Zymomonas mobilis subsp. mobilis ATCC 10988: one gene and its partner. Each later gene encodes a partner of the first gene's protein in a complex. Links are inferred from orthologs where the notes say so. Each region holds a gene or a part of one and is shown on either strand. Other genes may lie near its edges.

The links. The genes of interacting proteins can lie anywhere in the genome.
Region 2: the proteins of accB (region 1) and accD are in contact, whole or in part, in a solved structure (PDB 8UXZ), measured with the Escherichia coli proteins. The link is inferred for Zymomonas mobilis subsp. mobilis ATCC 10988 from one-to-one orthologs.

The regions. Positions count from the first base shown.
Region 1 is NC_017262.1:642,033-646,325, forward strand. What follows is about bases 1-2,910. They hold accB (acetyl-CoA carboxylase biotin carboxyl carrier protein), read left to right. Parts: upstream 1-1,169; coding sequence 1,170-1,652; downstream 1,653-2,910. Other genes in these bases: thiS (sulfur carrier protein ThiS), read right to left, coding at 1-554; aroQ (type II 3-dehydroquinate dehydratase), read left to right, coding at 633-1,073; accC (acetyl-CoA carboxylase biotin carboxylase subunit), read left to right, coding at 1,657-2,910. In the rest of the region: more of accC, read left to right, coding at 2,911-3,015; 3'(2'),5'-bisphosphate nucleotidase CysQ, read right to left, coding at 3,075-3,893; ZMOB_RS02880 (acetyltransferase), read left to right, coding at 4,091-4,293. UniProt on the Escherichia coli protein: This protein is a component of the acetyl coenzyme A carboxylase complex; first, biotin carboxylase catalyzes the carboxylation of the carrier protein and then the transcarboxylase transfers the carboxyl group to form malonyl-CoA.
Region 2 is NC_017262.1:1,286,409-1,290,279, reverse strand. Bases 873-3,871 are described here. They hold accD (acetyl-CoA carboxylase, carboxyltransferase subunit beta), read left to right. Parts: upstream 873-1,944; coding sequence 1,945-2,799; downstream 2,800-3,871. Other genes in these bases: ZMOB_RS05735 (bifunctional folylpolyglutamate synthase/dihydrofolate synthase), read left to right, coding at 2,828-3,871; trpA (tryptophan synthase subunit alpha), read left to right, coding at 1,124-1,948; trpB (tryptophan synthase subunit beta), read left to right, coding at 873-1,127. Outside these bases: more of trpB, read left to right, coding at 1-872.

The DNA.
Region 1 (4,293 bases):
TAAAGGGTGCGGGCTTCGCCTAAAACTTCCAACTTCACCAAAGTCCAGCCACCGGCTTCCCGTGCTAAACGCAAGGTTCTCACGGCTTCTTCTGCATTAAAGCAACCGGCCGTATTGGGGAGAAAACAATATTCTTTCGGGTCGATATAATCGGTCAACATCGGGGCAGATGTATCAGTCAGATTAACCCGACGCACAGCCACAGTCACGATTTCAGCCCCTGCGGCTTTTACCGCTGCCGCATTCTGGGCATAATCTTTATATTTACCGGTGCCGACAATTAAGCGGGATTTGAAGGTATGGCCTGCTACAGACCAGCTATCATCAGACATTAAATTATCACCTCCGCCAACAAAATGGACGATTTCCAATTGATCGCCCGATTCAATGGTTACATTGCCGAGTTCAGAGCGCGGCACGATTTCGAGATTGCGTTCAACAGCCACCTTGGCCGGATTCAAGCCCAATGATTGCGCCAAAGCCGCAATCGTTATTCCGGCTTTCACCTGATGAGGTTCACCATTTAGCTTGATATTGATGAGACTATCACTCATGAAAAGCTGCCTTTGCCTAAGAAATCTAACCTGTTCTATAAAGAGCCTTTACCCCTACTCGCAACCGGAAGTAACATCATGGCCAAAAAGCCGACCATATTTATTCTAAACGGGCCTAATCTTAATCTCTTGGGATTACGCGAACCGACAATCTACGGGCATCAAACGCTAGAAGACATTGCTAACAAATTAAAACTTCAAGCAGAAAAACTTGATGTTACCGTCGAGATAAGACAATCTAATCACGAAGGGGCATTAATTGATTGGCTACAGGAGGCTCAAGCTGTAAAGGCAAAGGCCGTTATCTTGAACGCAGCGGCCTATACGCATACGTCCGTTGCGATCTATGATGCGATCAGAGCTATAACGGTGCCGGTGATTGAAGTGCATCTTTCCAATCCCCATGCCCGCGAGGCTTTTCGTCATAAAAGCTATGTCGGAGAGGCCGCATTGGGGACAATTTCCGGATTTGGCGCAGAAAGTTACTCTCTTGCGCTGGACGCTGCCGCCAAGCTCTGACATGGCAGAAACCGTAATAACTATCCGGTTATTACAGTTTATGCCTTAACAATTAATAAATGCCGGATAGCCGGAATAATTTTCGTGAGCGTAAGAATGACAGAAAAACACAAAGAAGCCATGCAAGTCGATCCCGAATTAGTGAATCAACTCGCAACTTTATTGGATGCGACGAACCTGACTGAAATTGAAGTGCAGGATGGCGACCGCCGTATTCGTGTCGTTCGCAACGCTACCGTCTATGCCCAGCCACAGACTATTCCTGTTGCCCCGATGCAGCAGGCACCGATGAACACAGCATCGGCAGCGCCTGCGGTAGCACCTGTTGCCGAAGCTGCGAATCATCCTGGCACAGTCTATTCGCCTATGGTTGGCACGGCTTATCTGGCACCGGAACCCGGCGCTTCCAATTTTGTCCATGTCGGTGACAAGGTCGAAAAAGGCACAATCCTGCTCATTGTCGAAGCCATGAAAGTGATGAATCCGATTGTGGCGCCCAAAAGCGGGATCATCTCATCAATTATGGTTGAAAACGCCCAGCCGGTCGAATTCGATCAGCCGCTGGTGGTAATAGAGTAATTCCGTGGCCATCAAAAAAATTCTTATCGCCAATCGCGGTGAAATCGCCCTTCGTATCCATCGTGCCTGTCATGAAATGGGGATTAAAACGGTAGCGGTTCACTCAACCGCCGATGACGATGCCATGCATGTTCGTTTGGCGGATGAAACTGTCTGCATCGGCCCCGCTCCCGCGGGTGAAAGTTATCTTAATATCCCGAATATCATCGCCGCTGCCGAGATTTCCGGTGCCGATGCTGTTCATCCGGGATATGGCTTTTTGTCTGAAAATGCCCGTTTTGCGGAAATCGTCGAAAGCCATGAACTGATCTGGATTGGGCCCAAGCCGGAACATATCCGTATTATGGGTGACAAGGTAGAAGCCAAGCGGACGGCAGGTAAACTCGGCCTGCCGCTGGTTCCCGGATCAGACGGCCCCCTTCACGAGATCAGAGAAGCCAAAGCTGTCGCGGCAGAAATCGGCTATCCCGTGCTGATTAAGGCGGCTTCCGGTGGTGGTGGTCGCGGGATGAAAGTCGTCCAAAGTGAAGACGAACTCGAAAGCCTGATGGCACAAGCCAAATCCGAGGCCAAAGCCGCCTTTGGTGACGACACCATTTATATGGAAAAATATCTGGCCGCCCCGCGCCATATTGAATTCCAGATTTTTGGTGACGGTGAAGGTCAGGCCATCCATTTGGGTGAACGTGATTGTTCTTTACAACGCCGCCATCAAAAGGTGCTGGAAGAAGCCCCCTCACCCGTTATCTCTGCAGAACAGCGCGAAGAAATGGGTGGGATCGTCGCCAAGGCCATGTCCGATATGCAGTATCGCGGCGCAGGCACGATTGAATTTTTATACGAAAACGGGCAATTCTATTTCATCGAAATGAATACCCGTCTTCAGGTCGAACATCCAGTCACAGAAGCGATCACTGGCTTGGACTTGGTGCGCGAACAAATCCGCGTTGCTGATGGTCAGGGTCTGTCCCGTACACAGGAACAGATTACGTTATCCGGCCATGCCATTGAATGTCGTATCAATGCCGAGGACCCTGATAATTTCACGCCTTCACCGGGCAAGGTGAAAAATTATCATGCTCCGGGTGGTTTCGGGGTTCGGGTCGATAGCGGCCTTTATAGCGGTTATGCGATTCCGCCTTACTATGATAGCATGATTGGCAAGCTGATCGTGCATGGTGAAACAAGACAAGAAGCAATCAACCGCCTTTCCCGTTCTCTGGAAGAATTTATCATTGACGGGATTAAAACGACTATTCCTTTGCAGCGATCACTTCTCGCCAAAGAAGAATTTGTGGATGGCGATTATACGATCAAATCGCTTGAAGCTTGGTTGGAAGAAAAGAGCTTGAAAAAGATCTGATGTCATAGACCAAAGATATAACGAAAAAGAGCCGGAATTTTCCGGCTCTTTTTTTATGCTTATTTTTCTACAGGTAAAGGCGGCTGCTCCGATCCATAGGCGATAAAACCGGGGTTGCGATAACCCGGTTTCCCATAGGTCAGATTTTCACCCGTCTCGTCGATCACATTACCCCCTGCGGCCAAAAGAATGGCATGACCCGCAGCCGTATCCCATTCATGGGTAGGCGATAATCGGGGATAGATGTCCGCTTTTCCTTCTGCCAATAAACATAATTTCAAAGAAGAACCGGCCTTAATCCGATTTTCGATCGGTAATTGCTTCAAATAGGCCTCGGTTGCAGGGTTATTATGGGAAAAAGAGGTCATTACATCCCATTTCTTACCCGCTTCACGGATTTGAATGCTATTCCGGTTTTCAATCTGGAAATCTTCAGTCGTATCAGCGGCCCATGCCGTTTTAGCCAACACATCGCCGACATAAAGGCGGTTGATTGCCGGCGCATAGATCACACCTAAAATAGGATAGGCCTTTTTAATCAGGGCAATATTGACCGTGAATTCATCACGCTTATTCACAAATTCCTGCGTGCCATCAATGGGATCAACCAAGAAAAAGCTGTCGGTATTATACCCCTTCTTGGTTTTGGCGTATTCTTCTTCTGCGATGACGGCAACACCGGGTTGCAGCTTTTTCAATCCCTGTAAAATAATCGCTTCAGCTTCCCGATCCGCCTGCGTTACGGGGCTATCGTCATCTTTCTTCATCACGGTGAAATCACCATGATAAATTTCGAGCGCCCGTTTTCCGGCCTGTAGCGCAATTTGTACCAGACCTTCTAATAACGCAGCCTGCGGCGAAAGTGATGATAAAAGCATAATGTCTCCCATAAGGCGGAAGGCTTTTTACAAAAAAACCTTTTTTTCTATTTAAAGCATTTTAGAAACAGATCGTAGTTTTTTTAAACGACTCTGAAAATAACAATTTCAAAGCTTTTTATGGGCATCAAAATGGCGGTCATCTTTTCTTGTAGAAAAATCTAAGCCCCTTTTTGAACCAAGGTTACCTTCAATTTATGCCCCAGACGCCTTTCATATCTCGGATCAGAAAATCAAATTCTGGCGATGGGCAGCGTGTTATGGAAATCTGGCGCGATGCGGTGCAAGAAACACATCTTTTTCTAAAAGCAAAAGATCGTTTTGAAATAGAAAAGTCGCTCTCTGATTTTTTGCCCATGGCATCCTTATGGCTCGCTGTCGATGACAGCGATAACGCGAT
Region 2 (3,871 bases), 640 kb from region 1 along the record:
TGATGCCTTTAATTCTTGAGCTTAATCAGGAATATCGGCGCGCATTGAAAGACCCGTCATTCATAGCAGAAAGAGATGATCTGCTAGAGCATTATGTCGGTCGTCCTAGCCCGCTTTATTTCGCGCCTCGCCTGACAGAAGCCTGGGGCGGCGCAAAAATCTATTTGAAGCGTGAAGATCTTAATCACACGGGTGCGCATAAAATCAATAACTGCATCGGTCAGGTCTTATTAGCGAAAAGAATGGGTAAAACCCGCGTTATCGCGGAAACCGGTGCCGGACAGCATGGTGTCGCAACGGCGACCGTTGCGGCTCGCTTTGGTCTATCTTGCACGGTCTTTATGGGTGAACTGGATACAGAGCGCCAGCAACCCAATGTCTTTAGAATGAAATTGTTAGGTGCCGAGGTTCGTCCCGTTAAAGCGGGTTCCCGCACCTTAAAAGATGCCATGAATGAAGCCCTGCGTGATTGGGTGGCTCATATTGATGACACTTTCTATATTCTTGGCACGGCAGCAGGCCCCCATCCATATCCTGAAATGGTGCGTGATTTCCAATCCGTGATTGGACGCGAAGCCAGAGAGCAGATTCAAAAAGCAGAAAAGCGTTTACCGGATTTATTGATCGCAGCCGTTGGCGGTGGATCAAATGCTATGGGGCTTTTCCATCCTTTCCTTGATGATACAGATGTCGCTATGATTGGTGTCGAGGCTGCCGGTGAAGGCATGGAAACCGGTCGTCATGCAGCCAGCTTAACGGGCGGCGCACCGGGTATCGTCCATGGAAACCGCACCTATCTTCTTTATGATGAGAATGGTCAGATTAAAGATGCCCATTCGATTTCAGCCGGTCTTGATTATCCGGGTATTGGCCCTGAACATAGCTGGTTAAAAGACATAAAACGTGTCCGTTATGAAACCATTACGGATAACGAAGCCTTGGCCGCTTTCCAGCAGCTTTGCCGATTAGAGGGTATTATTCCGGCATTGGAATCTTCCCATGCTTTGGCAGAAGCCGCCAAAATAGCCCCGACAATGGGCAAAGACAAAGTCATTATTGTTAATCTTTCAGGGCGTGGCGACAAAGATATCTATACCGTAGCCAGCCATTTAGGGGTCGCGTTATGAGCCGGATTGCCAATACTTTTGCCAAAACAAAAAAAGAAAATCGGGCTGCTTTGATTGCCTTTCTGACGGCAGGTGATCCCTCTATTGAAGCGACCCCTGCCCTGTTGGATAGTCTGGTTGAAAATGGCGTCGATATTATCGAATTAGGGATGCCCTTTTCTGATCCGATGGCAGATGGCCCCGCTATTCAGAAAGCCAATCTTCGGGCTTTGGCGGCTAAAACTGGCTATAATGACATCTTTAGAATAGCCACGGAATTTAGAAAACGACATCCGGAAACGCCGCTTATCCTTATGGGATATGCCAATCCGATGACGTTTAAAGGCAGCGACAGCTTCGCCGCCTCTGCAAAAGAAGCCGGTGTTGACGGCATTATCTGTGTCGATATTCCGCCAGAAGAAGACGCAACCCTTGGTGTCGCAGTGCGCGAAAAAGGCATGGATATGATCCGGCTCGCCACCCCGACCAGTGATGAAGCGCGTTTGAAAATCATCCTCGATGGGGCTTCCGGTTTCCTCTATTATGTTTCTGTCGCGGGCGTTACGGGTCTGCAACAGGCAACTGAAGCCAGCATTGATGCCGCGCTTGATCGGATTAAAGCTGTAACAGATTTGCCGGTTGCCGTCGGTTTCGGTATTCGTTCACCAGAACAGGCCGCAGCGATTGCCAAAAAGGCTGATGCGGTTGTGGTGGGTTCGGCCTTTGTGTCTTGCATCGAAAAGGCTGTGACCAATCGCCAAGATCCCAATGCCGCCTTAGAAAAATTGGCTAAAGAATTAAGCACGGCCATTTCCGATGCCCGTAAGGAGGCCGCCCTATGAGTTGGCTCGAAAAAGTCCGAAACAAAATACCTTTTATTGTCAAACGAGAAACGCCTGATAATCTGTGGCATCGCTGCCCCCATTGTCAGACGATGATTTTCAACAAAGATTACGAAGAAAATCTGTCTGTTTGTCCAAAATGCGGCTTTCATGGCCGCATCGGGAGCCGTGCGCGTTTTGATTCCCTATTTGATGAAGGGGATTACAGCGTTCTTCCTCCGCCCGTCGTGCCGGAAGATCCGTTAAAATTCCGCGATACCAAACGTTATGTTGATCGTCTTAAAGCAGCCCGCCTTAAATCGGGCGAAAATGATGCGCTGCTTAATGCCAAAGGGCGGTTGGCAGGGCGTCAGACGGTTATTGGCGTTCAGGACTTTTCCTTCATGGGCGGTTCTATGGGCTTGGCGGTCGGAAGCGCTTTTGTGGCTGGTGTCAAAGCTGCAATAGAATGTCATTCGCCTTATATCATCTTTACGGCGGCAGGTGGTGCAAGAATGCAGGAAGGCATTTTGTCTTTGATGCAAATGCCCAGAAGCACGGCAGCTATTGCGGAGTTAAGAGAAGCCGGACTGCCTTATATTGTCGTCTTAACAGACCCGACAACGGGGGGTGTTACCGCCTCTTATGCGATGTTGGGTGATGTTCAGATTGCGGAACCCGGTGCCTTGATTGGCTTTGCCGGACAGCGTGTTATTGAATCGACCATTAGAGAGAAGCTCCCCGAAGGATTCCAGCGGGCAGAATATCTTCTTGAGCATGGTATGATTGATATGGTTGTTCCCCGTGCTGAAATGCGTGATCGTCTGATCTCGCTTGTGGATTATCTGCTTCCTGCCAATGAAGCGGCCTAAACATTCCTTGCTGTTCGAGATATAAATTATGGCCGATCACGCCCGTTCCGATAATCCAGATGTTCAATTCCAATTAGACAGATTGGCACGCCTCTCACCGGGAAGTGACATCTTGGGTCTAAGCCGTATCAGCGAATTGCTGGAACGGCTGGGACATCCAGAGCATCACCTGCCCCCAGTATTCCATGTTGCTGGAACCAATGGCAAAGGCTCTACTTGCGCCTTTCTAAGAGCGGCACTTCAGGCCGCCGGTTTGTCTGTCCATGCCTATACCAGTCCGCATCTGGTACGTTTTAATGAACGTATCAGAATAGCTGACAAGCTGGTCGATGATGATACCTTGGCTGGTTTATTAAAAGAAGTATTGGATATTGGTGAGGATGTCGGTGCTAGCTTCTTTGAAGTCACCACGGCGGCGGCCTTTTTGGCTTTTTCTCGGAACCCTGCGGATGCCTGCGTCATTGAAGTCGGTTTAGGGGGCAAGCTCGATGCGACCAATGTCATTACCAATCCGATTGTATGCGGGATTGCCCAGCTTGGGGTCGATCATCAGGCTTTTTTAGGCGATAATGCCGAAGATATTGCAGCCGAAAAAGCTGGTATTGCCAAAGAGACAGTGCCTCTGGTCACGCAGACCTATGAGCCTTCTATTGCGGCGCAGATCAAAAAAATAGCTGATGAGAAAAAAGCGGTTTGGTTGCCTCGTGGCAGCATATGGGAATGGACAGTTTACCAGAATGAGCTGCATTATCGGGATAAGGCTGGACGGCTCCATTTGCCTTTACCGCGGTTAAACGGCAGTCATCAGAATGAGAATGCGGCCTTGGCCGTTGCGATGCTGCGCCATCAGAAAGTTATTCAAATACCAGAGGCGGCTTATAAAGCGGCTATGGGATGGGCTTTCTGGCCAGCCAGATTGCAGCATGTCTCGGATGGTCGTTTGGTAAGCCAATTACCGGTTGGGGCAGAATTGTGGATTGATGGTTGTCATAATCCCGCCGCCGCCCCTTCAACGGCAGCTTTCTTCCAAGAACATGTCGAAAAAGAGAAGAAGCCTTTCCATCTTATTATG